One region of the Vibrio cidicii genome, then DNA from elsewhere that is predicted to be linked to it. Evidence: predicted binding sites of a transcription regulator. Region 1 holds the regulator's gene; each other region holds the start of a gene.
What was found. The regulator CRP, encoded in region 1, controls carbon source genes, mostly activating them, when cyclic AMP is high. The targets are predictions, from matches to a motif close to TGTGANNNNNNTCACA.
Positions count from the first base shown of each region.

Region 2: the regulator CRP is predicted to act here: its motif matches at 5,235-5,250, upstream of recB (exodeoxyribonuclease V subunit beta).
Region 3: the regulator CRP is predicted to act here: its motif matches at 3,499-3,514, upstream of udp (uridine phosphorylase).
Region 4: the regulator CRP is predicted to act here: its motif matches at 2,606-2,621, upstream of pyrG (CTP synthase).

Region 1 is NZ_CP035921.1:2,001,903-2,009,727, forward strand. It holds gene EWA64_RS10165 (aspartate aminotransferase family protein) at 1-381, shown strand, start outside; gene astA (arginine N-succinyltransferase) at 481-1,500, shown strand; gene astD (succinylglutamate-semialdehyde dehydrogenase) at 1,518-2,975, shown strand; gene EWA64_RS10180 (DUF1338 domain-containing protein) at 3,156-3,947, shown strand; gene crp (cAMP-activated global transcriptional regulator CRP) at 4,021-4,653, opposite strand; gene EWA64_RS10190 (phosphoribulokinase) at 4,896-5,765, opposite strand; gene EWA64_RS10195 (YheU family protein) at 5,896-6,108, opposite strand; gene EWA64_RS10200 (hydrolase) at 6,152-7,129, opposite strand; gene EWA64_RS10205 (TIGR02444 family protein) at 7,300-7,782, opposite strand; gene EWA64_RS10210 (ABC transporter ATP-binding protein) at 7,779-7,825, opposite strand, start outside.
Region 2 is NZ_CP035921.1:914,588-922,412, reverse strand. It holds gene EWA64_RS05205 (DUF3413 domain-containing protein) at 1-1,334, opposite strand, end outside; gene recC (exodeoxyribonuclease V subunit gamma) at 1,588-5,058, shown strand; gene recB (exodeoxyribonuclease V subunit beta) at 5,346-7,825, shown strand, end outside.
Region 3 is NZ_CP035921.1:2,787,829-2,795,653, reverse strand. It holds gene EWA64_RS13810 (DUF1887 family protein) at 1-682, shown strand, start outside; gene ltrA (group II intron reverse transcriptase/maturase) at 731-2,023, opposite strand; gene udp (uridine phosphorylase) at 2,647-3,405, opposite strand; gene EWA64_RS13795 (zinc/cadmium/mercury/lead-transporting ATPase) at 3,662-5,977, opposite strand; gene EWA64_RS13790 (CBS domain-containing protein) at 6,126-6,542, opposite strand; gene EWA64_RS13785 (sensor domain-containing diguanylate cyclase) at 6,770-7,735, shown strand; gene EWA64_RS13780 (Ig-like domain-containing protein) at 7,814-7,825, opposite strand, start outside.
Region 4 is NZ_CP035921.1:1,150,862-1,158,686, forward strand. It holds gene eno (phosphopyruvate hydratase) at 1-806, opposite strand, end outside; gene pyrG (CTP synthase) at 884-2,521, opposite strand; gene mazG (nucleoside triphosphate pyrophosphohydrolase) at 2,724-3,521, opposite strand; gene relA (GTP diphosphokinase) at 3,617-5,836, opposite strand; gene rlmD (23S rRNA (uracil(1939)-C(5))-methyltransferase RlmD) at 5,929-7,245, opposite strand; gene barA (two-component sensor histidine kinase BarA) at 7,421-7,825, shown strand, end outside.

The DNA of each region.
Region 1 (7,825 bases):
GGCACGCACGGTTCGACTTACGGTGGTAACCCGCTCGCTTGTGCGGTCGCGGAAGCGGTGGTGTCAGAAGTCTCCAAGCCAGAAACCTTGCAAGGCGTGAAAGAGCGCGAAGCACTGTTTCGCGAAGGGCTAAGCAAAATTAACGATAAATATCAGATTTTCTCTGAAATCCGTGGCAAAGGCTTGTTGCTCGGCGCGGCGCTCAATGAAGAGTGGCAAGGCCGTGCACGCGACATTTTGGTTGCTGCGGGTAAAGAGGGACTGCTGGTGCTGGTGGCGGGCATGAACGTTGTGCGTTTCACCCCATCACTGGTGATTACCAAACAAGAAATAGAAGAAGGCTTGGCGAAACTGGATAAAGCAATCGCCACTCTGGTTTAAACGCCTCTCAAACAGACGCCTGTCCAGGAAGCGACGGGCGTCTACATCACTTCCTAGGTAGTAAACCTAGGGCCTTCTATGCATCTGGAGGGAGTATTGATGCTAGTTGTTCGCCCTATTGCAATGTCGGACTATGACGCACTGCACACCTGTGCAGTGGAATCGGGACACGGATTTACATCTCTGCCGGTTAATGAAGAACTGTTAACCAATCGAATTACACACTCTGAATACAGCTTTGCCAAACACAACGTTGGTGAGCCGGGCGATGAAGGCTACCTGATGGTCGGCTTTGATGCCGAAAGCGGGGAAGTTGCCGGAACCACAGGTATTGAAGCGGCGATTGGCTGGGACGTGCCTTTTTACTCGTACCACATCAGCAAAATTGTCCACTCCTCGCCAAAACTTGGCGTCAACAATGTGGTGAAGCTGCTCACTTTTGGCAACAACTACACCGGTTGTAGTGAAATTTGTACCTTGTTCTTGCGGGAAAAATTCCGTGAAGGACTCAACGGTCGCTTGATGTCGAAATGCCGCTTTTTGATGATGGCTGAGCATCCGCATCGCTTCTCGAAAACCATTTTCGCCGAAATGCGTGGTGTGTCGGATGCCAATGGCAACTCGCCATTTTGGCAATGGCTTCAGGACCATTTCTTCTCCATCGATTTCACCATGGCGGATTACCTCACTGGTATCGGCAAAAAAGGCTTCATCGCCGATTTGATGCCTAAGCTGCCGATTTACATCAACTTGCTAAGCCCAGAAGCGCAAGCGGTGATCGGCGTGGTGCATGAAAATACTCGTCCAGCGCTCAAGCTGCTTGAGAAAGAAGGTTTTACCAGCCGTGGCTACGTTGACATCTTTGATGGCGGCCCCACGGTGGAGTGTGACCTGCGTAATATTGAATCGGTACGTCACTCAGTGCGAGCGAAAGTGCGCGTTGCGGAGCACTCCAGCTCGCAAGACTTTTTAATAGCCAATACCTCATTTGAAAACTTCCGCGCCACGGCAGCCAAAGCCGCCTATGACCAAGCCTCGTCCAGTGTGATTTTGTCACCGAAAGTGGCACAGGCTCTGATGGTTGAAGATGGCGAATACGTCCGCATGCTAGCGCAGTAATGATTAAGGGAAAGACGATGACACAGTGGATTGCAGGTGAATGGGTAGAAGGGCAAGGCGAAGAGTTCACCTCCTTGTCGCCTTATGACAACCAAGTGGTTTGGCGTGGCAAAGGTGCCACTGAGCCGCAAGTCGAGCAAGCAGTGAAAGCGGCGCGTCACGCATTTCTGAGTTGGAAGAAGCTCACGTTTGCCGAGCGCGAAGCCTACGTGCTGGCCTTTGCCGAGCGTGTCAAAGCGCGCAGCGAAGAGATTGCTCAAGTGATTGCCAAAGAGACTGGCAAACCGCTGTGGGAGACGCGCACCGAAGCGGCGGCAATGGCAGGCAAAATTGCCATTTCGATCCGCGCTTATCATGAACGCACTGGCGAGTCGCAAAAAGAAGCGGCGGGCAACCAAGTTGTCTTGCGCCACCGCCCACTGGGTGTGATGGCCGTCTTTGGCCCGTATAACTTCCCAGCGCACTTACCAAACGGCCACATTGTGCCTGCGTTATTAGCTGGCAATACCGTGGTGTTTAAACCGTCTGAGCAAACGCCTTGGACGGGAGAGCTTGCGATGAAACTGTGGCAAGAAGCGGGTCTGCCAAGTGGCGTGCTAAATCTAGTACAAGGTGGTAAAGAGACTGGGATTGCCTTGTCGCAGTCCAAAGGCATCGATGGCCTGCTGTTTACTGGCAGCGCCAACACGGGTCATCTGCTTCATCGTCAGTTTGCTGGTCAACCCGGCAAAATGCTGGCACTGGAAATGGGCGGTAACAACCCGATGGTGATTTCAGAGCAGTACGGCGATCTCGAGGCGACGGTTTACACCATCATTCAATCGGCATTTATCAGTGCTGGTCAGCGCTGTACTTGTGCACGCCGTTTGTATGTGCCGTTGGGTGAAAAAGGCGACGCACTCATTACTCGTCTGGTGGAAGCGGTGCAAAAGCTTAAAGTCGACCAGCCGTTTGCCGAGCCTGCGCCTTTTATGGGGCCACAAATTTCGCAGGCGGCCGCGCGCTTTATCTTAGACGCGCAGGCCAATCTGCAGTCGCTCGGCGGTGAAAGCTTAATTGAAGCCAAAGCGGGCGAGGCCGCCTTTGTTTCACCGGGGATTATTGATGTCACTCATATCGCGGATTTGCCTGATGAAGAGTACTTTGGACCACTGCTGCAAGTGGTGCGCTATCAAGGCCTCGAGCGTGCGGTTGAGCTGGCGAATGACACCCGCTTTGGTTTGTCGGCTGGCTTAGTCTCGACCGACGATAACGAGTGGGCGTACTTTGTCGATCACATCCGTGCTGGCATTGTTAATCGCAACCGCCAACTGACAGGTGCTAGTGGTGATGCGCCATTTGGCGGACCGGGTGCGTCGGGTAACTTACGTCCGAGTGCTTACTATGCCGCCGACTATTGCGCGTACCCAATGGCATCAATGGAAGGGGCGCAAACGGAACTGCCCGCCACGCTCAGCCCGGGTGTTGAACTTTAATAACGATAACGACCTTTAGGTCTCTGACCTGCGCCGCTTCGAGCCATGAGTCGCGCAGGCTTGTTTGCTTTCAAACAATGAACGTCACAGGTTGAGGATTGCGGCGGTGATGTCTGCACGCACCGCCGCAATCCACTCCCAATACTCTGATAATGTGAACCGATACAACAAGGAGGCGTTATGACGCCAGCTGTGTTATTTGAATCGCTATGGAACGACTATATTCAACGCCTGTGTCCTTCCGCGGCAAAAGTGCATCGACTATTGCAAGAGGATGAAGCCCTGATCAACGACCACATCGCGCTACGAACGTTTAACGTCGAGCCGCTGGGCATTGAAACGCTGGCGAAGCCGTTTATCGAATTAGGCTACAAAGCGTGTGGCGACTATCTGTTTGAAAGCAAAAAATTAGTGGCCAAACATTTTGAGCATCCTGATCCGACTCAGCCTAAAGTCTTTATCAGTGCGTTGAAAATCGATGAATGCTCAGAGGCGCTGCAAGCGATTGTGAAAAAATTGGTTGCTCAAGTGGATACGAGCCAACTGCAAGGCCACGAGTTCCTTTCCGCAGGTCGCTTGTGGGAGTTGAGCTTTGCGGACTATCAAACGCTGGCAAAAGAGAGTGAATATGCCTCTTGGTTGGCGGCGCATGGTTACGGCGCGAACCACTTTACGGTCAGTGTCAATCAGCTCAAAGCATTTGACTCGGTGAAAGGTGTGAACGATCACTTACGTCAAGCGGGTTTTACCATCAATGAAATTGGTGGTGAAGTGAAGGGCACACCGGAAGTGCTGCTGGAGCAATCTTCCACGATGGCAGACAAAGTGGCAGTGCAGTTTATTGAAGGCAGTGAAATCATTCCCGGTGGTTTTTACGAGTTTGCCAAACGCTACCCGATGGAAAATGGCGATCTGTACCCAGGCTTTGTAGCCGCGTCGGCAGATAAGATCTTTGAAAGCACCAACGGTTAAGACGTATCGCGAGAACAAAAAAAGCCACCCAGGGTGGCTTTTTGCAATTTGAACGTCGATTTCTGGCGTGAAATTAACGAGTCCCGTAAACAACAATGGTTTTGCCGTGCGCAGAGATCAGGTTCTGCTCTTCCAGCATTTTCAGAATGCGGCCAACGGTTTCACGTGAACAACCAACAATCTGACCAATCTCTTGACGAGTGATCTTGATCTGCATGCCATCTGGGTGCGTCATCGCATCAGGCTGTTTTGCTAGGTTCAGCAGTGTCTGAGCGATACGGCCAGTCACGTCCAAGAACGCCAAGTCTCCGACTTTCTGGCTGGTCACTTGTAGGCGACTTGCCATCTGCGCCGACAAGCGCATAAGAATGTCTGGATTGACTTGGATTAACTGACGGAATTTCTTGAATGAAATTTCAGCCACTTCACAAGGAGATTTTGCACGAACCCAAGCAGTACGCTCTTGGCCTTCTTCAAACAAGCCTAGCTCACCGATAAAGTCACCTTGGTTCAGGTAAGAAAGAATCATTTCTTTACCTTCTTCGTCTTTGATAAGCACGGCAACAGAACCTTTCACGATGTAGTACAAAGTTTCTGCTTTTTCGCCCGCGTGGATCAGCGTGCTTTTTGAAGGGTACTTATGAATATGACAGTGTGAAAGAAACCACTCTAGTGTTGGGTCGGTTTGAGGTTTACCTAGAACCATAATATCTCACTTCCTCTGCAGGGTACGCTTGCCGCTATCCATATTTTAGCCAAGCCTTGTTATTGACTTGCTAGAATAAGAGCTCTTGATTGATGCTGCAAGCTATCTTGTGTTTCGGTTTGAAATAGTATCCTTTTTCGAAAACGATTTCTTGATTTTAATCGTGTCGAGAATGGGATTTTCTACGCAAAATTGTGCACATGATCACGGTATGAAAAGTAAGCGTGAACCGGCCTCAAATTTTAGCCAATTTTGCCTGTTTCAATCAGTTGTTGCAGGATTGGCTGTACAATCAGTTCCATAGCGAAACTCATTTTGCCTCCCGGCACCACTAAGGTATTGTGTCGCGACATAAAGGATCCGTCGATCATCGCCAATAGATAGGGGAAGTCGACGTTCTTGATGCCGCGCAGGCGAATCACCACAAAACTCTCATCTAAACTCGGGATACCTTTGGCATTGAGTGGGTTGGACGTATCCACCGTCGGCACGCGCTGAAAGTTAATGTGAGTGCGTGAAAATTGCGGGGTGATGTAGTTGAGATAGTCGTCCATTGAACGCACAATCGAATCCATTACCGCTTCGCGCGAATGACCGCGATCACGCGTATCGCGCACGTATTTTTGAATCCATTCCAAGTTGACGATCGGTACCATGCCGATCAAAAAGTCCACGTGCTGCGCAACGTTGACTTCACCATCAACCACCCCGCCGTGCAGCCCCTCATAGAAAAGCACATCGGTGTTTTCGGGCAGCTTTTGCCAGGGTGTGAAGGTACCGGGCATTTGGTTGTAAGGCACGGCTTCGTCAAAGGTGTGCAGATAACGGCGCACTTCGCCAGTGCCCGATTTGCCGTACTGACGGAAAAACTCCGACAGGGCAGGAAAATCGTTGGCTTGTGGTCCAAAGTAGCTGATGTGTCGACCTTGCTCGCGCGCTTTACGGATCTCAACGTCCATCTCTGGGCGAGTGAAACGGTGAAAACTGTCCCCTTCAATCCAAGCTGGCTTGATGGACATCATATTGAACATTTTGCGAAATGCTTCTGACGTTGTCGTCGTGCCGGCACCGGACGAACCTGTGACGGCGATGATTGGATGCTTTGCTGACATGACAAACCCTGTCGTTGTAGTACTTACCTGTCGGGCCGGAATGTGGCTTCCGGCATGTGCAATCGTTTGGCCACTATAACACGTTCCACGTGCTTGTCATGGGATAAGGTGCGGTAAAAATCTCGGCCAACTAAAATTTTTGCTTGAGCTGAATATCAACGGTTTCATGCAGTTCTGAGAAAACGATCACCGCTTCACCTCGCTTGAGCTGGGTTTTTACTTGCTCGATTTTTTGCTCTAATGAGACTTCGCTTTCGCCATAGTCAGTGCCTTCACGCAGAACGAATTCGCGGATCAAATTACTCAGCGCATCGGCACTGATCTCTTGCCAAGGAATGATCATAAATACCTCTTTACTTTATGCTCAATAAGGAAATGCCGCGCTATTATGCCGAAACCGCCAAGCTTTCATAGTAGCTCGGCAAGGCTTCTTCTAGCCAAAAGCGGGGATGCAGCGCGCTGCCAGTTAAAAAGCCGACATGGCCGCCGTGATCAAACAGGCGATAGTCAATGTTGTCGGGCAAGACAAATTTGGGGATCACTGCATCGGTCATAAACGGATCGTCTTTGGCGTGAATGATCTGTGTAGGAATGCGGATTTCACGTAACTTGTGCAAACCCGAACACTGCTGGTAGTAATCGAGCGCATTTTTAAACCCGTGCAGTGGCGCGGTGATCAGATCGTCAAACTGATATAAGCGAGTGAGCTTTTTGATCGAATGTGGCGATATCGCCAACGCATTTGATAGTAGGTGATGCTTTTGTAGGGCGTTCTTTTTCAGTGACGAGAGCAAGTAACGGCGATAGACGCGAGAAAAGCCTTGCTCGATACGTTCTGAGCAAGCCGAGAGATCCAGTGGCGCGGAAACGATGGTGGCGGCGTCCACCAGAGGATCGTCTTGATAAGTGGCAAGGTAGTTGGCCAGCATGTTGCCACCAAGTGAGATGCCAAGTGCCACTTTGCGATTCTGCGGAAAATGACGCTGAAGGTGCTGTAAAAAATAGCGTGCGTCTTCGGTTTCCCCTGAGTGATACGCACGTGCGAGGCGGTTAGGTTTGCCGCTGCAACCGCGAAAATGCATCATCACGGATAGCCAGCCAGCGTTGGCAAAGGCGTTCATCAGGCCGTTGGCGTAGGGGCTAAAAAAGCTGCCCTCCAGGCCGTGAAACAGCACAAAGAGTGGCTTTTTACTCGCATTTTTACTGCTAGGATCTTCACTCCACGCGAGATCAAGAAAGTCGCCGTCTGGGGTGTCCAGCGTTTGCCAAACAGGTTCAAACAGTGCTTTTTTGCGGATAAAGCGGGGCAGTAAGGTTTGCAGGTGGGGGTTTTTGATCCCTTTTGCGGCAGTAAATTGAGTCATACTTTTCACTCATGGTTCCATTGCGGGCTCGTCATACGCGTTGTGATGTCTGCTGCGTGTGTCGCTCTCTTTTTCTCAACGTTGAGCCAACTTTATTAAGGCTCGATTGTTTAGGCGGGTCAATGTTCCGCAGAAACGTACTCGATAACTCGGGCTCGGGATCACAGAAACTAGCTAGATTTTGCCAACGGGGCAGAGGGCGGTTTAAATGCCGCGTAGAGGTGAGCTGCGCCTAAATGACGGCAGTAGACCTGGGTGAGTGGTTCTGTATGATTGGGGCGCAGAGCCAAAGTGTTAATGCACTCGACCAGATCAGCTTGTTGTTGTTTTTCCAATTGCAGCTCGAACTGCAACGCTTCGCGATAGAGAGTATCAGGTAGATGCTGTTTGCATTGACGACGTAATTCGCGATAGGTATGCAGCAGCGTTTCGGAGCGGCCTAAGCAGCTTTGCAACTTGTGCCACTCCTCTTCATCGAAACTGAGCTGTTGTTCATCCAGCCATTTAAGCAACAGCAACAGGTTAACGTTGCCGTTAAACTGATTTTGCAAACTCAAACACGCCGCTTTTACCTCTTTCACGCCATAGTATTGCAGGCTGAATTGCCACAGCCGCTCAAGCGTAAGTAAAGGTGGGGCGTGTTGATTGCTCATTGACTGCTGAACTCCTGTTCCATCTGCTCTAGCACTTCCTGCT
Region 2 (7,825 bases), 1.1 Mb from region 1:
AGACCATCGATATAATACAGCGAGTTTTTGTAGCGATTGTGGTAGAGCTCGGCGTCAAAATCGTTATTGAGCAGAATATGATCCACTCGCTCCCAGTAGGGGGTAAATTTCGCCCCTTCAGGTTCAGGAAACTCAGTGCCGTGAGCTGAATCGTAAAAGAGAAAACCGAAGTACGGCTGAGAGTTTGGTTGCTGAACAAACTGCAGAAAGTCATTTGTGATGCGCGCGTCACGCTCCACTTGACTATCGCCAGGTGTTTTAAGACGTAAATCTTTCACATTCTTGAACACGGTACGCGACAGCGGAGGGCTGGTGAGTGACGCGGAACCAAAGATCCCCATGCGATAGCCGGAATGTTGTAGCGCGTCGAGAAAGACGGGCGCGGTTTGGCTGGCATAAACGCTGTCCCAGTACGTCGCGGGCAAACTATAAAACAGGCTAAACATCCCAGCCTGAGTTGAGTTCCCGCCGCTCATGTGTTGGGAAAATTGCGCGCTCTTTTGGGCAAATTGGCTCACGTTTGGCATGATCTCGGCGGTTGCATCACTGTAGCGCCACGCGTCAATCAGGATAAACAGCACGTTTGGCTGCTGCTCTGGCGTTGTCAGCGCAACAGGTTGCAACGGGTAGTGCAATGGACTGCTGGTGACATTCTTTAGCTCAACTCGATTGCGGGCGGCCACTTTTTCATCCACCCAACCGTGCTGATAAATCCAAGAGCGCGCGGTGAGTGGGTAGTACAGTGGCCAATTGCTGGTGAACTGGCTCACTTCGTTGTCATATAAGGCATTCTTGTAAGCATGGATTGCTTGGCTACTCATGAGCAGTGCAAACCACACAGCCACCATCGCATATTTGCTTTTCCGTGTGGCTAAACGGCCTGTCAGCCAGACAGTCACGGCTAAGCCGATCAGCAGTACGGCGATTTCGGAGATAAACAGTGCCCAACTGAGCCACGAGATATGAAACACTTCGCTGCCACTGTCGACAAACATACGCACCAGCAAGCCATTAATGTGAAACTTGTAGTGCTGAAAGACGGTAATGTCCACTTGCAAAATGACTAACAAGAGAGCCGCGAGCACCACAACGCCTCCCCTAAACCACTTGGTTGGCAACCAAGTCAATGGCAGAGCTAAAAGCACAAGCAAAAAGGCCAACAATCCCAGCCAGCCGAGTTGAGTGGCGATTAGATAGAACACTTGCAAAGTGCTGAACGTTTGCTGTGCATCGGCTGGGAGTAAAAATGGATAGCAAGCCAGAGCCAGAAACAGGCTAAAGCAGACAAAAAAAGCGACTAGCCAAGCGCTGTTGTCAGACAGTTTACGCAGCATACGAAAGGGCCCTCTGCAAGATTGGAAAGCGGAAGAGTATAAAACGGTGTTTTTTAACATGGAATAGTTGTGAGGTATGTCACGCTTTGTATCGCTGTGTCAGTAATATTTTACAGTCCACTTGGATAGCTAAAGGAGTGTGTATGGAATGCGTTATAACCATTTAGCAAATCAGTGAGTTACAGCGGTGCTTGATTTTGCAGGCGTATGTTAAGCTTAGGCACAGTCACGCTTACTGCTCGGAAGCCTTATTTTGTTTACTGTTTATCACTCCAATCAGGTTGATGTTCTTAAATCTCTGTTGGTGGAACTGATCCGCCGAGAGCCGCTGCAAAACCCGTTCACGCAAGAGCGTATCTTGGTTCAAAGCCCCGGCATGTCGCAGTGGCTAAAGATCGAACTGGCCAAAGAGTTTGGTGTAGCGGCGAATATTGAGTTTCCGCTGCCGGCAACGTTTATCTGGGAGATGTTTACCAAGGTGCTGCCGGACGTGCCCAAGCGCAGCGCATTTAACAAAGAAGCCATGACTTGGAAGTTGATGCAATTGCTACCGAGTATGCTAGGACAAGCGGCGTTCGAACCATTAGCACGTTATTTACAGCAAGATGAAGACCGCAGCCGGCTCTACCAGCTGGCCGAGAAAATCGCCGATATTTTCGATGGTTACTTGGTCTATCGACCCGAGTGGATCGCCAAGTGGGAGACAGGGCAAGCGGTGGCGGAAATTGCGGATGAGCACCCTTGGCAGGCGCCGCTTTGGCAGGCGCTTTATCAGCACACCTTGGCGTTAGGGCAATCGCCCTATCATCGCGCCAACCTCTATCAAGACTTTATTCACGCTCTGCAAGCGTCATCGGCAACTTTTGAACAACTGCCCGAGCGGCTGTTTGTGTTTGGTATTTCTTCGCTGCCGCCGCGCTATCTCGATGCGCTGAAAGCGCTTGGAGAGCATATCGATGTGCATCTGATGTTCACCAACCCTTGTCGTTACTACTGGGGAGACGTGCGCGATCGCAAGTTTCTCGCTCGCTTGGCGGCCAAGCATCGTCAGCATCTAGTGTGGCAACAAGACCATTCACAAGCGCTGGGTGAAAGTGAGCAGTTGAAAGGCTCGATTGAAGATAATCTTGCCGATGAACTGCATAGCCAAATGGTTGGTAACAGTTTGCTCGCCTCGATGGGTAAATTGGGACGGGATAACCTGTATCTGCTCTCGCAGCTTGAATCCCATGAAATTGAAGCGTTTGTTGAGGTGGAACGCGACACTCTGCTGCATCAGTTGCAAGCGGACATCCTCAATCTAGAAGAGCACCAAGATGACCATCAACTCGACTACAGTGGGCACAAGCAGGTGATTTCACTGGGTGATCAGTCATTGTCACTGCACGTTTGCCACAGCCCTATGCGGGAAGTGGAAGTGCTGCACGACTGTTTACTGGCGATGTTTGACGCCGATCCCAGTCTAAAACCGCGCGACATTATCGTCATGGTGGCCGACATCAACGCCTACAGCCCGGCCATTCAGGCGGTGTTTGGTAACGCGCCGGGCGAGCGTTTCATTCCGTACTCGATTTCAGACCGCAGCGCCGCGCAGGAAAGCCCGATTTTGAGCGCTTTTCTACAGTTGCTGAACTTACCTCAAGCGCGCTGTTTAGCCTCAGAACTGCTCGAACTTCTGGAAACGCCGGCGATTTTGCGCCGTTTCGCACTCAGTGATGAGGATTTTCTGCAAGCCAAGCAGTGGGTCGAAGCGTCCGGCATTCGCTGGGGGCTGGATGAGCATACGGGCGGTGAGTTCGAACTGCCGCAAACCGAGCAAAATACCTGGCAGTTTGGTATTCGTCGCATGTTGCTCGGTTATGCCATGGCCGACACGGCGGGCTTATTTCAATCGCGTAGCGGGCTGATTGCACCTTACAACGAGGTGCAAGGAATGGGTGCTGAGCTGGCAGGAAAACTGAGCCATTTTATTCAAAAAATTAGCGAATATCGCAGCAAATTAGCGCAAAACCTCCAAGTGGATGGCTGGCGTGACGCTTTGAATGCTTTGCTGGATGATTTCTTTCAGGTCGATCTGGATGGAGAAATGGCGCTTAAGTCGATCCGTGACACCTTAACGCAACTGAAAGAGCAGTTGAGTGACGCCGCATTTAGCGCGGACTTGTCTCCGGCGGTAGTGAGTGAATACTTGCACAACAAACTGTCGGGCACGCGGGTCAGCCAACGTTTTCTCGCCGGACAAGTCAACTTTTGTACTCTCATGCCGATGCGTTCTATCCCGTTTCGCACCGTTTGTTTGCTCGGCATGAACGATGGCGTTTATCCGCGCACGGTGCCGCCGGAAGGCTTTGACCTGATGAACGGCCGCGCTCGGCCGGGCGATCGCTCACGCCGCGATGACGACCGTTATCTGTTCCTCGAAGCCTTGCTCTCTGCGCAGCAGACGCTGTACATCAGCTATGTGGGGCGCTCGGTGCAAGATAATAGCGAGCGGGTGCCTTCGGTGCTGGTCTCTGAACTGCTGGAATATTGCCAGCAAAACTACTGTTTGGCGGGCGATGAAGCGCTGGCGGTGGATGCTTCAGGTGAGCGTTTGGTGCGCAGTTTACAAACTCATCATCCTTTGGTGCCGTTCAGCCCTAGCGCATTTCAAGGTGAGATGAGCAGCTACGCCAAAGAGTGGATCCCGGCCGCGCAGTTGCAAAACCAAGCTTCACTCAATCAAAGCCGCGGCGCATTTTTACGTGCATTGGATGATTATTGGTTGGGGATAAGTTTTCCGTATGAGCTGGATCTGGTTGAGCTGCAACGTTTCTGGCGTTTACCCGTCCAGTACTTTTTCAATCGCCGCTTAAAAGTCCTGTTTGAACCACCGCTTCCGGTGATGGAAGATGATGAGCCTTTCACTCTCGACGGGCTAAGCAGCTTTCAATTGCGTGATGAGCTCCTTGACCGCTTGCTTGAAGCTCGTGTGGCTCAGCAAGATCCACAAGCAGTGATTGAACAGTTTTTACAACAGCAGCGAGCTTGCGGCCATTTGCCCGTTGGCGCTTTTGGTGAAATCGAGTTTGCTGCCAACCGTACTCAAGCAGAAGCGCTGGTGGACAAATTGACCTTTCTCGCAGTGCGCGAACAGGAAGACATCGAAATCGATTTGAGCTTTGATCTGCTGGGCGAAGGCAAGCCGATCCGCTTAACGGGCTGGTTAACACGTCACTATCAATGTGGTTTGATACGTTACCGCAGTGGCCGGATCCGCGCGCAGGATTATTTAGCTGGCTGGATAGATCATTTAGCGATGTCCGCCAGTGGTTTGGCTCAGCCGACACACCTGATTGGCTACGATCGCAAAGAGGGCGTGCAGCATCTTATCTACCCGGCGCAGGATCAACCAGAGCAAGCCAAAGCCTTGCTTGCCGAGCTGGTGCGCCTGTTTGTCGAAGGGATGAATCGCCCCTTAGCTTATTTCCCGCACACCGCCTTGGCGGCGATTGAAGCTGGTTTTAACCGCGGCCAGTGGGTTGATGACCAAGAAAAAGCCCACAAAAAAATGGCCGATACCTTTAACGATGGCTTTTTAGGCGCAGGTGAGGGCAGTGATGTCTATATTGCGCGCATCTGGCCGCAGTGGAACGAAACGCTGGCGCATGAAGTTCGTCTGCTCAGTAGTTTAGTGTTGCAAGGAGCAAGGCTCAGTGTGGTTGACGGCGAGGATGCGTCTTGACAGTGCGGGTGATGATGAAAAGTGCAAGAGTAGAGTGGCCGCCAGAAAATCATTATTGGTGTAGGGCGTTCGCTGTACGGCCACGAGGTCAGAGGGACCACGATTCGATGGAGAATACCGTTAACAGTACGGCAGAGCTCGTGAGGCGCATACTAACCAGAGCAGTGCAGAGGTTCCGTGAGTGAGATCTCACAACATCCTAATATTTATACACTTTGCATATATTCATAGAATTTTTGATGTTTGATCACAGTTCGATTAGCAGATAATCCGGAGATATTACGCCGATGACTGACAAGCCTGTCGCCATTCCTTTGCACACCATGCAGTTTCCCTTGCATGGCGCGCGCTTGATTGAAGCATCTGCCGGAACGGGCAAAACCTTCACCATCGCGGGCCTCTATTTGCGTTTGCTGCTCGGTCATGGCAGTGACGATACCCGCCACCGCGTGCCGTTAACCGTCGATCAAATTCTGGTGGTGACTTTTACCGAAGCGGCCACGGCCGAACTGCGTGATCGCATCCGCGCGCGTATTCATGCCGCAAGATTGGCGTTTTCCCGTGGGCAAAGTGATGATGCGGTGATCAAGCCGCTGTTGGCCGAGATTGACGATCATCATCAGGCCGCGCAGATCTTGTTGCAAGCAGAACGGCAAATGGACGAGGCCGCGGTGTATACCATTCACGGTTTTTGTCAGCGCATGTTGTCGCAAAACGCGTTTGAGTCCGGTAGTCGTTTCAATAATGAGTTCGTTACCGATGAAAGTCAGCTCAAAGCGCAGGTGGTCGCCGATTACTGGCGACGCAATTTCTATCCTTTACCGCAGGCTTTGGCCGCGGAAGTGCGCCAATTGTGGAGCTCGCCAGCGGCACTGCTCGCCGAGATTGGCCGCTACTTAACGGGCGCACCGCTCAAACTGACAGTAGCGCCGATGACCGGCAGCTTGGCCGAATTGCATCAAGCCAATCTAGAAAAAATTGCCGATTTAAAAGCGCGTTGGCGCGCGGTGCAAGACGACCTCATGCCTTTGATTTCGGCGTCCGATGTCAATAAACGCAGTTACAGCAAAAAATCGCTGCCTGAATGGCTTGCCGCCGTCAATCAGTGGGCGGCGAGTGAAACCAGCAGCTATGATTTTCCGGACAAGTTGGTCAAGTTCTCACAAACCGAACTGACAGAGAAAACGCCGCAGGGCGTAGTGCCCGAGCATGAGATTTTTCTCGCTATTGATGCCTTTCTTGCTCAGCCGATCAGTTTAAAAGCGCCGCTGTTGGCTCATGCGATTGCGCAGTGCCGCACTTGGCTGGCGAAAGCCAAAATGCAGAAGCAGTGGCTCTCTTTTGATGACTTGCTCACCCAGCTATCCGCAGTAATCGATAATGATGAGCAAGATTTGCTCGGCAGCCGAATTCGCACCCTCTATCCGGTGGCGATGATTGACGAATTTCAGGACACCGACCCGCTGCAATACAGCATTTTCAGCCGTATCTATCTCAACCATCCCGAGTGCGGTCTGTTTATGATTGGCGATCCCAAGCAGGCCATTTACGGCTTTCGCGGCGCAGACATCTTCACCTACATCAAAGCGCGGAATCAAGTGAGTGCTCACTATACGCTTGGTACCAACTGGCGATCGAGTGCCGAGATGGTGCAGGTGGTTAATCAGGTATTCCAACGGCCGGATAGCCCGTTTATCTACGATCAAGACATTCCTTTTCTGCCTGTTAGCGCTAGTCCGGGGGCGGAACATCGCTTTTGGATCATGGGTGGTCAAAAGCAACCAGCGCTCACTTACTGGTTACAAGAGGCGCAGCAAGGGCCGGTCAGCAAAGGCGAGTACCAGCAAGTTATGGCCGCGTCGAGCGCGAGTCAAATTCAGCAAGTGCTCAGCCAGTCGCAACAAGGCCATGCGTGGCTGCAGCGCGGAGAAGAGCAAAAAGCCATTTTGCCGGGCAACATTGCGGTGTTGGTCAGAACCGGGAGTGAAGGACGTTTGATCAAAAAAGCATTGGCAGAGCAAGGCATCGCCAGTGTCTATCTCTCCAATCGCGACAGCGTTTTTCTTAGCCCGGTTGCGCAGGACATCCAGCGTCTTTTGCAAGCGGTGTTAACCCCAGACAACGATCGCGCGCTGCGCGCTTCGCTGGCGTCTGAGCTGTTTGCTTTAGACGCCGCCACGCTTGATGCACTCAACAACGACGAGCTGGCTTGGGATACGGCGTTGAATGAGTTTCGCGAGTATCGCCGCCTGTGGCAGCAGCGTGGCGTGCTGCCTATGCTGCGTTCGGTGATGGCTAAGCGCCACGTCGCAGAGCGTCTACTCGGTGAAGAAAACGGTGAGCGAGCGCTAACTGACCTGATGCACATTGGTGAACTGTTGCAACAAGCCAGTGGTGAACTTGACAGTGACCACGGTTTACTACGCTGGCTGGCACAGGCGATCAGCGATGCACAAACGGGCATGGGCGGCAGTGACGAGCAGATCCAGCGATTGGAATCCGAACGGAATTTGGTGCAGATCGTCACCATCCACAAATCGAAAGGGCTGGAATACGATCTGGTGTTTCTGCCGTTTGTTTTTGCGGCCCGAGAGGCGAGTGAAGCGAAATATTACGACGCGCACAGTGACACTACGGTGCTGGATATCACTCGCCACGAAGCGGCGTTAAAGCAGGCAGACAAAGAGCGCTTGGCCGAAGATTTGCGCCTGATCTACGTGGCGCTGACCCGCGCCGTGTATGGCTGTTTCATCGGTAGTGCGCCGCT
Region 3 (7,825 bases), 790 kb from region 1:
GCCCCCTCAACTGGATAAGCAGCTTTACCAACTTGGTGAGCGCTGGGCAAGCAATGCTCTGGAGCTTGGCCCCGGGCTGGCAACGCTCAACTACTTAGCCACCACTTGTCGCAAAGAACAGCGGCTCGATGTCGAGCTTTCCGACAAGCAGCAAGGCTACCGTGAACTGAATATGCTGCTGGCAGACTTGGTTGAGGCCAATATCGCCACCTACGAAAACGGGCTACTCACCTTTGCCAATGAGGACGCACGCCGCTTCTCCAACGGTGAATGGCTGGAAACCTTAGTGCACAGCACAGTCAAACAAATCCAAGATGACATGCCGACCATTCAGGACCATTCGCTGAACGTACAGGTTTACCGTCAGCTTGGGGATCGCGAAGTACGCAATGAACTTGATGTGGCCTCGGTAGTGAACAACAAATTGCACATTATTGAATGCAAAACCAAAGGCATGCGTGATGATGGCGATGACACACTCTACAAATTGGAATCATTGCGCGATCTTCTGGGCGGGTTGCAAGCACGTGCCATGTTGGTGAGTTTTCGACCACTGCGTCACAACGACATTACTCGAGCGGAAGATCTTGGCCTAGCTCTGATAGGGCCAGATGAACTGCGCGATCTGAAGTTGCACCTCACTAACTGGTTTGCCCAAGCGGGTGGCAGCGACGGTGTTTAATTTGTTGCTTGGAATCGAGTAGGAGGAGGCCTCACGGCCTCCATCCTCTCACACCACCGTACAAGCGTGGGTCGCATACGGCGGTTCCGAATATACCTTTAGTGACTCATACCCATCTCTCAATGAGTACAATCCCCTCTCCTTGAACCATTTGATTGGCATGGCGTGATTCAACTGGGGCGAGAGGGCTAAGTGCCACCACCCTTTATCTGACATCGCCAGCTTCCACGCATTTCGCTCTGTTACACCTTGGCGTTGTAACCATGTCGCTATGCTGTATCTGCGTTTGCGCTGTTTCAGGCGGTAGCATCTCAACCGACGCCGTATCCATTCGTCCAAGCGCTGCATCGCACTTTGACCTAGGGCGAGCTTGAAGTAGTGCTGCCAACCTCGTAGGTATTGGGTTAACTCGGTGATGATTACCGACAACTCTCGACCTCGATTTCGCTTCGTTATTTTCCGCACTCGCTGCTTCATTTGAGCTTGTGCCGGTTTTGATATCAGGAGAGTTCCGTCTATCTTGAAGCTATGACTTAGGTAGGCTCGCTCCGTCACTCTTGTTGCTGCACTTTTCTCTCGATTTACCGTGAGCTTTAGCTTCTGCTCCAAGAACTCCGTTATCGACTCTTTGACTCGATGGGCGGCTTCCTCACTACGAACGTAGATTTGGCAGTCATCTGCATATCGACAGAACTTATGCCCTCTTCGCTCTAACTCTTTGTCCAGTTCATCTAATACGATATTGGAAAGTAACGGAGATAATGGCCCACCCTGTGGTGTTCCTCGTTGTCTTCGCTCTACTAACCCATCTCGCATTAAGCCTGCCTGTAGATAGGACCTGATGAGCTTTAATACTCGTTTATCACTAATGTCCTTAGATAATCTGCGCATCAGCCTATCATGGTTCACCGTGTCGAAGTATTTGGCTAGATCGATATCCACTACATAACCCCGCCCTTCTCTGATATAGCGGCTTGCTGCCGCAAGCGCATGATGCGCACTGCGGTTCGGCCTGAACCCGTAGCTGCTGTTGGAGAACCTCGGCTCATAGATGTCTGACAGTACTGATGTGATCGCCTGTTGGACTATCCTATCCAGTACCGTGGGGATACCTAATTGCCTGACGCCACCATTCGGCTTGGGGATTTCTACACCCAGAACAGGTTGAGGTTGGTAGCTTCCGTCCAGAAGACTCTGGCGGAGCGCTTGCCCATTTGAAGCTTGCCGAAGTTTAGAAATGGTCGCTGTGATGTCGAGTCTGTCGACACCTGCGCACCCCTTGTTCTTCTTCACGCGTCGAAGGGCATGGTTCAAATTCGCTGAGGAGCTGATTTGTTCCATCAGCGCAGTGGGGGTCACCAAGACTCGTCCTCCTTTCTACGCCGATCATGCTTGTCATTCTTCGTGACCATGAGCTTTACTTGCGGTATTGCCCATTGGGACGTAGAGATGATTTTCATCTTGCTATGACTCCACATGATTGAGTGTCTAGTGACTGCTTCTTGATATATTCAGTTCAGGCCTTCCTTTGAGTTGTACTTCCTCAAAGTACTATGCCTTCTGCTGACTTCTCATTGCCCATCACACAACATCACTGCTGTATTAGTCTCATCTGAGACAGGCAATGAGATCTCCCGAGGTAAGACGTTGCTCTTTCCCTTGGTCATGCCTGATTTACCTATACACACTTCCCGTCGAGGCATTGGGCTATTCTATCTATTGCTAGGTTACCCAAGTTGTACAGGCCTACTATCAGGTTTCTGTTCGTCACAACCAAGTTTTGCCGTTTGCTTCCTTCAGGTTTCACCTCACGGTGAACACCCTTGCATAGGCTAACGGTTCTCGCTCGACTGAGCCCGTAGAGGACTTTCACCTCCTAGATCAACGCCATGCTCGGCGCACAAAAGAAAACCCGGAGTTTTGGCTCCGGGTTTTACAATTCTGCTATGGAATAAAACGCTGGATTACAGCATCTTACGCGCCGATTCCACAACCACTTTGATTGAACGCGCTTCGGTTTCTTTCAGCGTTGCGTGATCTGGGATCTCTTTTTGAGTACGGTTGATAATCACGCCCGCAACACAGCCCGCACGTAAGCCAGAACTCGCACACATGGTCAATAGCGTTGCTGATTCCATTTCAAAGTTCAGCACGCCCATGTCTTGCCACTCTTTCATTGAGCCTTGGAAACGGCGTACTACGCGTCCGGTGAAGGTGTCGTAACGCTCTTGACCTGGGTAGAAAGTATCACTCGATGCGGTTACACCAGTGTGTACCGTTGCACCACTTTCTTCAGCCGCCGCTTTCATTGCTGTTGCAACTTCAAAATCGGCAACAGCAGGGAATTCCATTGGCGCGAAGTGCAAGCTGGCCCCATCAAGACGCACGGAACCTGTGGTCACAATCATGTCGCCAACATTCACATGTGGCTGAATAGCGCCAGTCGTACCAACGCGTAGGAAAGTACGTACGCCAAGTTGCGCTAACTCTTCGACCGCAATAGAAGTTGATGGACCACCGATACCAGTAGAGCACACAACCACAGCTTTTCCGTCTAGCTCTGCTCGGTACAGCGTATACTCACGATGACTGGCTAGAAATACTGGATTTTCCATCTCTTCTGCAATTTTTTGTACGCGCGCTGGATCGCCAGGGATAATGGCCAGAGTCGCACCATTGAGATCGGCTTCAGTTACACCTAAGTGGAAAACAGCTTGAGACATAAGTCACTCCTTATTGCGGCTTACTCTGCGAGGTAAGCTCAAATGAAATTGTGGGGTACAGAGTGCACTTTACTGAACCAAACCAAAACATGGAGTGATCAGAGTCACAAGTGATTAATGTAACAATTATGTATTTTCAAGAGAAACCGTTTGGCATCACAAAAACACAACAAGTTGATCATCCATTTGCATAAATCTGAGACAAAGATACCTGCACGTATCGGCAGGTATCTTTGTGCCTATTGTGTGCCAACCTTTACGCTTCTTTCGGCTGAAAACGCAGCAGCCTCAACGCATTCAGTGTCACTAAGGCGGTCGCACCACTGTCTGCCAATACCGCCACCCAGAGGCCCGTGATGCCGAGCAGACTCGTTACCAGAAACACCGCTTTCAGCCCTAGAGCCAAGGTGACATTTTGGCGAATGTTGCTTAATGTCGCTCGCGATAGCTCGATCATCGCCGGCAGCTCGACCAAGCGATTGTGCGTGAGCGCAGCATCGGCAGTTTCTAACGCCACATCGGTTCCGCCGCCCATCGCAATGCCAATACTCGCCGCCTTCATCGCAGGTGCGTCGTTGATGCCGTCTCCGACCATCGCCACCGTCTGCGTCGCCGCCCGTTTTTCAACATGATGAACTTTGTCGGCAGGAAGCAAGTTAGCCTGAAAATCGATACCGATATGCGCAGCGATCGCTTCTGCACTACGTGGATTGTCTCCGGTGAGCATCAGCGAGGAAATACCCAAGCGCTTCAACGCACGGATCGCTTGGTTCGCGTCGTCGCGTAAGGTATCTTGCCATGCAATCAGCCCCATGACTTTTTGATCACAACGGACCAAAGCCACGGTTTTTCCCTCGGCTTCAAGCACCTGCATCGCTTTTGCGAGCGCGTCCGGAAGCGGAAAATTGGCTTTCGCTGAAGCAATCACTTCCACTAACTGCCCGTCAACCCATCCAGAAACGCCAACGCCAATCTGCGCGGTTTTGTCTTGGGCGTGAGGAACTGTCACTCCAGCTTCCTTAGCTTTGGCAACTAAGGCCGTTGCCAACGGGTGATTGGAGCCGACCTCTATCGCACTGGTCATGGTAAGGAGTTTCTCTTCACTGATATCGACAGCAACAATATCCGTCACTTGCGGTTTGCCACGAGTTAATGTGCCGGTTTTATCAAAGGCGATCATCTCCACTTTGCCGAGTAACTCCAGCGCAGCCCCCCCTTTGATCAGCGCGCCTCGTTTAGCGGCCGCAGCTAACCCGGATGTAATTGCCGCTGGCGTCGAGATCACCAATGCACAGGGGCAAGCAATCAGCAGTAAAGCTAAACCGCGATAAACCCAAGTTTCCCAAGGCTGGGCAAAGAACAATGGCGGCGTGACGATAACAACCAGCGAGACCAGCATCATCAGTGGCGTGTACCAGCGGCTAAATCTATCCAAGAAACGCTCCAGCGGTGCTTTACGTGATTCGGCTTGTTCTATCAGGTGCAAAATACGATCAATCGCATTTTCACCTTGCTTAGACGTCACTTCGACTCGAACGACTTTATCTAGCGAAACAACGCCTGCCATCAACTTCGCGCCAACCTGGTGTTCGACAGGAAGGGATTCACCAGTCAACGCGCTTTCATCAAAACTGGCGATGGCGGTCATCAATTTCCCATCGGCTGGCAAGCGATCGCCCGGAGCGATTTCCACCACATCTCCCGGGAGCAACTCACTGGCTGCTACCGAAACCCGTTCACCATCGACGATTTTTATGCTGTTTTCTGGCACGAGCGCCATCAAAGCTTGCACGCCACTGCGAGCTCGGGACGAGGCATAAGCTTCCAGCTTTTCACCAATCAAAAACAGCAGCAGTACCATTGCCGCTTCAACACTTTCACCCAAATAAAGAGCGCCTAGAGCGGCCACGCTCATCAAAGTTTCAATCGCAAATGGGGTACCCGATAAAGCCAAGCGCCACGCTTTTCTTGCAACAGGATAGAGCCCAGCTAAACAGGTGAGCACAAATATCCAATGGCTGACATCGCTATCAATGGTTGAAAACAGGGCACCTATCGCCATGGCAAGGGAAATGGTCAAGATATGCGCGTTACTTTTCAATGTTGCGCGCCAGCCAGATGCTGACTCATTGAGGGGATTGCGCGCTTTGTTTGCGCCGAGCAGGCGAAGAGGAAAGCCCGTTTTTTGCGCTAGGTGCTCAATCTCGCTGGCAGAGATACGCGCATCAAAATCGACCACCAGTTTTTCTGTGGCGAACAGCACCTTGGCGTTGAGAACCCCGTCCAGTGAACGAAGGGCTTTCTCGAGTTTTTGCGCGCAGGAAGGGCAATCCATTCCTGAGATGAGCCATTGCTGACGCTCTGTGTTCTGGCTTGAGGTTTGATGCCTTTGCCGCTCGCTTTCCTCACCAGGGTCACTGCTTGAACATACTTCAGAGGAACAGCAATCTGCCGTCGCTGAGTTGATTGGGCTGATCTTTGCAGCCGCGAGGTTAGCACTCTGGCAACAAGTCGATGCCGGACGGACAGCGGATATTTTGTGTGACTGACAAGCTGTATGTTTTGCGCACATAGTCGATTCCTTTTTTTAGATGACAGCCTAAGCATAAACCTTGGAGTACACTCTAAGGTCAAGCCCCTTTTTGGCCGACTTTTCTCTGCGCAATAAAAGTGGCCTCGCTAATGCGAGGCCACTTTATCAAAGAGCATCTGATCCAATCTCACACGGGATGCTTGAAACAATCCGTCAGACTATTGCCGATCGCTTTCAGCACATCGCGACGAGTGATCACACCCACTAATCTGTTTTTGTCTACCACCGGGTACATTTTCGGTTTGCCTACCTTCATCATTTCCGCCAGCTCAATAATCGACATTTCAGGAGACACCGACAACACATCAACATGCATACATTCACCAACCGTATGTGCGTCTTGGCAGTAGTAGCTGGCTTTAACTAACTTATCGAGTAAGTCTTGTTCAGATAAAAAGCCGATGACTTCTTCTTTTTCATTGATCACAGGTCCGCCCATCACAAGGCTTTTCATCACTTTATTCAGCGCAGCGCTCAATGACATATCGACCGTAAAGGTCACCGCTTGTAAGGTCATATAGTCTTTAACTTTTAGTGACTTCATCGCCATCTCCTTTGCAGCGTTTTTTGGCACTTACGTTAAGTGTCGTCCAATTTCCTGAATTTACTAAATCGAATGTGACGATTTTATCAATTGATAAGATTGTTCTTCTTAGTCTTGAGACAATAGGCAAAGTTGATAAAACCTGCGTCACCATTAACCCTACAATCTTTTATTGAGCTATATCTTAATAGTTGTATTTAAATCATAAAGTGAAGTAAGGGCACAGTATGGTAGATGAATCCATCTTATCGCGCGTTATTGTGAATAACCCCAAAGTGATCCATCACTTTTTTGAATCACTACCAGAGCCCACTTTTCTCATCAGTGAAGCCGGATATTACATTGAAGCGTGGGGAGGTACAGATACCAAACGGCACCATGACCCGTCTCATGTGATTGGTTTAAGTCAGTTTGATGTGATGCCCTACGACAAAGCAAAATGGTTTTTAGATGTGATAAAACAGGTGATTACGACACAAAAGCCACAAGAGCTTGAGTATGAACTACACCCTCATGACATGCCGTGCTTTAAAGGGGTCGCAGGCCCGAGTGAGCTACAATATTTCAGCGCATTTGTTATTCCGGTCATTGGAGAAGATAAGGTACTTTGGTCGGTGCGAAACATTACCGAATACAAAACCGCACTTCAGGAACTTAAGCGTCAGAGGGCTTCACTGCAAACGCTCTCTTGTTTAGATCATTTGACTCAATTAAACAATCGCTACGCACTTGAGATCTACCTTCCATCGCTATTGGCTCAAGCGATTGACAACGGACAAAGTGCTGCTTTGTTTATGGTCGATATAGACTGTTTCAAAGATCTCAATGACACTTTTGGCCACCTCAACGGCGATAAAGCGTTAAAAATGGTGAGCTATACATTAAAAAAATGGAGCCATGAGAGCGGTAGCTGTTTTCGTTATGGCGGCGATGAATTTCTCGTTTTTATCCCTGCCATTTCTCAACAAGAATGTGTAGAAAAAGCGCGTGCTTTATTGGCATCAGTGAAAAAACTGGCCATTCCCAATCCAAGCTCAAGCGTTGCTAATATTTTGACCGTCACCATCGGCATTCAGTTTTACAACCAGCTAACTGCGAAACATCATGATTTAGAGCGTTTTATCTCCAAAGCCGACAAAGCTTTGTTTAACGCCAAAGCAACAAAAAGAGGAACGTTCCAGTTCCTCCCCTAATCGATACGTTTTCCTTCTAGCGATCATGCCATTGGGTTGGCATGGTCTCCAGTGTGTAGAATTTAGCTCTAAACCTTGCTATTGAGCCCA
Region 4 (7,825 bases), 850 kb from region 1:
AAGATACGACCTTCGCCTTTTAGGTTGTACTCTTTCTTCTCTGCATCGTAAAACTCAGACGCTGCACAGTCCATCGCTAGAGTGATGTCAGTACCTAGAGTGTAACCAGCTGCTGCTACTGCTTCAGCAATAACTTCTAGCGCTTCAGCGTTAGATTTTAGGTTAGGAGCGAAACCACCTTCGTCACCAACAGCGGTGTTGTAACCTTTAGATTTCAGAACTTTCGCTAGGTTGTGGAATACTTCCGCGCCCATGCGAACCGCTTCTTTCAGAGTTTTCGCGCCAACTGGCTGGATCATGAACTCTTGGATGTCAACGTTGTTGTCTGCGTGCTCACCACCGTTGATGATGTTCATCATTGGTAGAGGCATAGAGAATTGACCCGCAGTGCCGTTTAGCTCAGCGATGTGCTCGTATAGAGGCATGCCTTTTGATGCAGCAGCTGCTTTCGCGTTAGCTAGAGAAACCGCTAGAATTGCGTTTGCACCAAAGTTAGATTTGTTTTCAGTACCGTCTAGGTCGATCATGATTTGGTCAACAGTTGCTTGGTCTTTTGCATCTTTGCCAACCAGAGCATCTGCGATTGGGCCGTTCACTGCAGCAAGAGCTTTCAGTACGCCTTTACCTAGGAAACGAGCTTTGTCGCCGTCACGTAGTTCAAGCGCTTCGCGTGAACCAGTAGATGCGCCAGATGGAGCAGCAGCCATACCTACGAAACCGCCTTCTAGGTGTACTTCAGCTTCAACAGTAGGGTTACCACGTGAGTCGATGATTTCACGACCTAGAACTTTAACGATCTTAGACATTAATGTTTCCTCTCGTTTAAATATAAATGTCAAATTTAAAGGGCCGCCGCACAACCTTCGCGACCGCCCGTATCCTTTTACTTCAGTTCGCCGCGCGCATTTTCACCCGCTGCTTTGATAAAGCCAGAAAACAGTGGATGCCCGTCACGTGGCGTTGAGGTGAACTCTGGGTGGAACTGAGCCGCAACAAACCATGGGTGGTTCGGGTTCTCGATCATTTCAACCAGTTTCTTGTCCGCTGACAGGCCAGAGACTTTTAGACCCGCTTTTTCAATTTGTGGACGAAGATTGTTGTTCACTTCATAACGGTGGCGGTGACGCTCATGGATCGTATCGCTACCGTACAATTCACGCGCTTTGGTGCCTTTCGCCAAGTGACATAACTGCGAACCTAGACGCATGGTACCACCAAGATTTGATGATTCAGTACGCTCTTCGACGTTACCTTCACTATCAACCCATTCAGTAATCAAACCGACCACAGGGTACTTGGTGTCTTTATTAAATTCGGTTGAGTGTGCTCCTTCCATACCCGCAACGTTGCGCGCGTATTCAATCAGAGCAACTTGCATACCTAAGCAAATACCTAGGTAAGGAACTTTGTTCTCACGAGCGTATTTCGCCGCCAGAATCTTGCCTTCGATGCCACGGTCACCGAAGCCACCGGGAACAAGAATGGCGTCCAGTCCCTGTAGAACCTCAAAACCTTTGGTCTCTACGTCCTGTGAGTCTACATATTTAATGTTAACGCTCAAGCGATTTTTCAGGCCTGCATGTTTAAGCGCTTCGTTTACCGATTTATACGCATCTGGCAGTTCGATGTATTTGCCAACCATGCCGATGGTGACTTCACCTGTTGGGTTGGCTTCTTCATAGATAACCTGTTCCCATTCAGAAAGGTCCGCGTCTGGCGCTTTGATACCAAAACGAGCACAGACCAGATCATCCAAACCTTGTGATTTGATCAACTGAGGAATTTTGTAGATAGAGTCTACGTCCTTCATTGAAATCACCGCTTTCTCAGGAACATTACAGAACAGTGCGATCTTCTTACGTTCGTTCGCTGGGATCATACGGTCAGAGCGGCAAACGAGAATGTCTGGCTGAATACCGATAGACAGCAGTTCTTTCACTGAGTGTTGAGTTGGTTTGGTTTTCACTTCACCTGCTGCCGCTAGATAAGGTACCAGCGTCAAGTGCATGAACATGGCACGCTCACGGCCAATTTCAACCGCTAGCTGACGGATGGCTTCCATAAATGGCAGCGACTCGATATCACCCACAGTACCACCGATCTCAACGATAGCCACATCGTGACCTTCTGCGCCAGCAATAACACGGTCTTTAATCGAGTTGGTGATATGAGGAATAACCTGAATGGTGGCACCTAGGTAGTCACCACGACGCTCTTTCGCCAGAACGTCTGAGTAAACACGACCTGCAGTAAAGTTGTTGCGCTTAGTCATCTTAGTGCGGATGAAACGCTCGTAGTGACCAAGGTCTAGGTCGGTTTCAGCGCCATCTTCCGTAACGAATACTTCACCGTGTTGAGTGGGGCTCATGGTGCCTGGGTCAACGTTGATGTATGGATCAAGCTTCATGATGGTCACTTTAAGACCACGTGCTTCTAAGATCGCTGCTAGGGATGCTGCTGCAATACCTTTACCTAGAGAGGATACAACCCCGCCAGTAACAAAAATGTAATTTGTCGTCATGTTTAACCTGAAATTGGTTGAATGAGGGAAATGGATTTCTTCTGGACGGGACGAAAATATACCAGAAGACCCTAACCGCCACAACGTGAAATCTATCACACGCCAATTTTTTATTTTTTGCTTCAAATCAAAGTGAACTAACAGCAATCAAGCCTGTGGGAAATTAGTTGAGCCCTTTTTTTGCCACTTTATCTGCCGATTTTTAGCCCTTCTCTTGGGCTTTTACCTGATCCCAAAACCCGTCCAATTCTTGCAAACTGCACGCGCTCAGTGTTTTGCCACACGCAGCAACTCGCTGCTCGACAGCGCGAAATCGACGAGCAAACTTGAGGTTGGCTTTGGCCAGCGCCACTTCAGGGTTAACCGAAAGATGCCGGGCCAAATTGACCGTCGCAAACAGTAAGTCACCCAACTCCAACTCCACTTTGTCCGCTTGCACATCCACTTGCAGCGCCTCTTCCATCACTTCATCCACTTCCTCGCGCACCTTGTCTACCACTGGGCCAAGTGAATCCCAATCAAAACCGTAGCGCGCACACTTTTTTTGAATCTTTGTGGCACGTAATAATGCCGGAAGCGAAGCTGGTATTGAGTCTAGAATACTTTCTTCACTTTTGCCTGCTAAGGCTTTCTCTTTTATTTTTTCGGCTTCCCAGTTGGCATTGAGCTCCGCTTCATCCGTAAATACCTGCTCGGCGAACACGTGCGGGTGGCGACGCGTGAGTTTCTCATTGACCGTTTCCACCACCTGCGAGAAATCAAACAGGCCCTGCTCTTTCGCCATCTGGCTGTAAAAAATCACCTGAAACAGTAAATCACCAAGCTCCTCTTTGAGATTGGGCCAATCTTGCTTGTGAATCGCATCCACCACTTCATAGGTTTCTTCGATAGTGTGAGGCACCACGCTGTCAAAAGTTTGCTTACGATCCCACGGGCAGCCATTTTCAGGATCGCGTAGCTTGGCCATGATCTGTTCTAGCTGTTCAATTGGATGAGTCATTTTGCTTCCTTTGTAGACAATTCGTTTGTAAAAAATGCGTTTGTAAAAAAGGCGAGTAGTCTGCACCACTCGCCTCTCATTTAAACGATTTGCGATCAGCAGAGTCGTTTGACTGACATCACATCACGCACTTGCTCGACCCGCTTCATGATGCGGTTGAGCACTTCGATGTTAGACACCTCAAGCTCAAAGTCCATCACATTCAGATGAGTGCGATAGTCCATGCGACTCTTCATGCTGATCACTTTAATTTTCTCGTTCGCCAGCATGGTGGTGATGTCTTTCAGCAGGCCACTACGCTCCATCGCTTCCACACGCACCGTCAGCATGTAAGAGCCGACCACACCACGTCCCCAAACAGTATCGATGATCCGCTCTGGTGCGTGATGGCGCAATTCGTCCAACTGTTCACAATCGCTGCGGTGCACCGAGATACCACGACCTTGGGTGATGTAACCGCAGATCTCATCGCCCGGGATCGGTTGGCAACAGCGTGCGAGGTGGGTCATCAGGTTATCCACACCCTCAACCACCACAGCATCTTTGCGCGGGCGACTTGGCGATGTGCCTTTGCTTTCCGCTTCCTGCAGTTTTTCTAGCGCTTGTTTGTCTTCTTCTTCCGCGGTCGGTTTATTTACCAAGGCATTGATATGGTTGACGATCTGGTTGATACGCAAATCACCACTGCCGACCCCGACATACAGCTCGTCCGACGTATTCATGTTGAAACGCTTGAGCGCGTATTGCTCCGCGTCTTTCAGCGTGGCGCCAATCTTCGCTAACTCGTGCTCCAAGATCTCGCGTCCTGCTTCGAGGTTTTTCTCGCGGCTTTGCTTGCGGAACCACGCGTTGATCTTGGCGCGTGCACGCCCCGAGGTAACAAACCCCAGCGATGGGTTGAGCCAATCACGCGAAGGATTCGGCTCCTTCTGGGTGATGATTTCGACCTGATCGCCCATGTGCAGTTTGTGAGTGAACGGTACGATGCGCCCTGCGACCTTGGCACCAATACAGCGATGGCCAACTTCGGAGTGAATATGATAGGCGAAATCGAGCGGCGTCGCTCCCATCGGTAAATCGACCACATCACCACGCGGAGTAAAGGCGTAAACACGATCATCAAACACTTGGCTACGCAGTTCGTCGAGCATCTCACCCGAATCGGACATCTCTTCCTGCCAATCCAGCAGTTTACGTAGCCAGGTGATTTTCTCGTCATAGCCGCTGCGGGCGCTGCTACCTTCTTTGTATTTCCAGTGCGCCGCAACCCCAAGTTCAGACTCTTCATGCATCTGCTTGGTACGGATCTGGATTTCGATGGTTTTCCCTTCTGGACCCAAAATCACCGTGTGGATCGACTGATAGCCGTTGGGTTTAGGGTTGGCGACGTAATCGTCAAACTCGCTCGGCAAATGTTTGTACTTGGTGTGCACCACACCGAGCGCGGCATAACAATCTTGCAGTTTGTCGGCGATAATGCGCACTGCGCGCACATCAAACAGCTCATCAAAGGCGAGCCCCTTCTTCTGCATTTTGCGCCAGATGCTGTAAATGTGTTTTGGTCGCCCGCTGACTTCGGCTTTGATGCCGCACGTTTTCATCTCTAAAGAGAGATCTTCGACGAAATCCTTGATGTACTGCTCGCGAACGATGCGTCGCTCCGCCAGTTGCTTGGCGATCTGTTTGTAGGTGTCTGGCTGCTGGTAGCGGAAAGCGTAATCTTCGATTTCCCACTTGAGCTGACCGATCCCCAAACGGTTCGCCAGCGGCGCATAGATATTGGCACACTCTTTTGCCGCCGCGCGGCGCACGTCGTCCGGCGCTTGTTTGACTTCAATCAGGTTGCAAATCCGCTCTGCGAGTTTAATCACTACGCAGCGAAAATCATCCACCATGGCCAACAGCATACGGCGGACGTTGTCTACCTGAGCGGAACCCGCACTGCCTTCCAACGTGATGTTCAACTGACCAATAGCGGCCATTTCATCCACGCCATCAATCAGCTTAATGATCTCTTTGCTGTACTCTTCTTCCAGCGCTTCACGGGCAAAAGCACCACTTGAAACCAAAGGAAACAGCTGTGCGGCCACCAGCGTCGCTTTATCCATCGATAAAGTGACCAAGATCTCGATCATCTCCCGTCCACGCCACAACAGCAGCTCGGCCTGTTCATGGCCAGCCAAGATGGTCTGGCAGTGACGATACACTTCAATCAAGCGAGTGGAGATGCTGTTATCCTGTTTCAAGCTGGCAACCCAGCTTTCCAATTCAAACTGCTCTTTGGGGTTCAAATGTGCGCTTCTTACCGCAACCATCTTGTCATCCTAATTATTCTTTGTTCGTTTCGACTAACTGCATCCGGGTTAGTTCGCTTTGCTTCGCCTGAGTGATGACATTTTGCACTGAGTTACTTCTCAAACAGTGCCATCGACTCAAGGTGACTGGTATGTGGAAACATATCCAGCATCGCCAATTTGGTTAAGGTATATCCCTGCGTAAGCAGGCTCTGACTGTCCCTTGCAAGGGTAGCAGGATTACACGAAACATAAACCACTCTTTTCGCACCCAATACGGATACCTGATCGATGATGCCGCTTGCACCAGCCCGAGCGGGATCGAGTAGAATTTTGTCAAACTGCTCGCTTGCCCAAGGTTGGCCGATAAAATCCGCCTCAAGATTAGCGTGAAAAAATTGCGCGTTATTGATCTGGTTCAACGCCGCGTTCTCGGCGGCATTGTTGACCATTTGCGCGACCCCTTCCACTCCGATGACTTGCTTGGCTTTGCTCGCCAAAGGCAAGCTGAAATTACCAAGGCCGCAGAAGAGATCCAGCACGCGCTCATCGGCTTGTGGCTCAAGCCACTCCAATGCTTGCGCGACCATTTTCTGGTTGATATGCGGGTTGACCTGAATAAAGTTGTTCGGCGCAAAAGGGACCTTGACTGTGCATTCCTGATAGTAAGGCTGCTCGCCAACAATGCGCTCAAGCTGGTCACTTTCCGGCATGAGATAAAGTGTTAGCGCATGTTTCGTCGCAAACTGCACCAGCGCGGTTTCATCTTGCGCCGCCAACTTCGCCGTGTGACGCAGTGCCACCACCACGCCATTATCGGCTGCAACCAGTTCAACATGGCCCAAAGTTTCCGGTTTATCAAAGCCACTCAGTAGCGCTTTCAGTTCAGGCAAAATCTGGTTGAGCGGCGCGGCCAATACCGGGCAAGCAGTGATGTTCTCAATCTGCTTACTCTGTTTGCGGCGAAAGCCAAATTGCAGTTGGCGCGTTTTCTTATCCAGCATCAGGCTAAAGCGAGCGCGGCGGCGATAGCCTTGGTCAGGCCCAGTCACGACGGGAGCGAGTTCGATTTCACGTCCGGCGAATTTTTTCATCAATTGCAGCAACGCCGCCTGTTTGTATTCCAACTGCGCCGGATAGTTGAGATGCTGCATGTCGCAGCCACCGCATTGACCGTAGTGCGGACAAAAAGGCTCGATACGCTGCTCACTGGCTTGCAGCACTTTAATCAGCTTGCCACGGGCGAATTTACTCTTCTCTTCCACCAGTTGCGTCACCACGGTTTCCCCCGGCAGCGTTCCTTCAATAAACAGCGGTTTTTGCTTGAGATAGGCGATGCCCGCGCCTTGGTTGTCCAGCCTTTCAATCTGTACTTGCAGATGTTTGAAATCCGGTTGCGTTTTCTTTTTCGGTTGGAAAAAACGTGCCATGCTCTAATGCCTGAAATAAATTGCTCAAATTTGTCCTCACAGCGTCACTATTCTTTAGCGCCGCCGTTGTACCCACAGGATGATCTGATTATGCTTGTGCGATGATTCGATTGGGTCACTTCGCTTTTTGTGACGCCTATTTTCCCATATCCCGACCTTGATGTAATTAGATAACATGACCAGATATGGCTTACGTGCCCGCGTAATTACTCTTACTCTCGCTCCGACCTTAATCATAGGTCTATTGCTCAGCAGTTTTTTCTCTTTTAATCGATATCGGGATCTGGAACGTCAGGTGATCACCACCGGTAACAGCATCATTGAGCCCCTGGCGATTGCCAGCGAGCCTCATCTTTTGAGCGAAAGCCGTGAAGCGGTGCGCCGCTTGATCAGTTACGCCCATCGCAAAAACTCTGAGCTGGTGCGCAGTATCGCCGTATTTGATAGCCATCATGAGCTGTTTGTTACTTCCAACTTTCACCCCAATTTCGAATCACTGACGTTTCCCAAAGACAAGCCGATTCCGCTGCTGGGCGATTCTGAGCTGCACGACACCACCATGATTCTACGAGTTCCGATC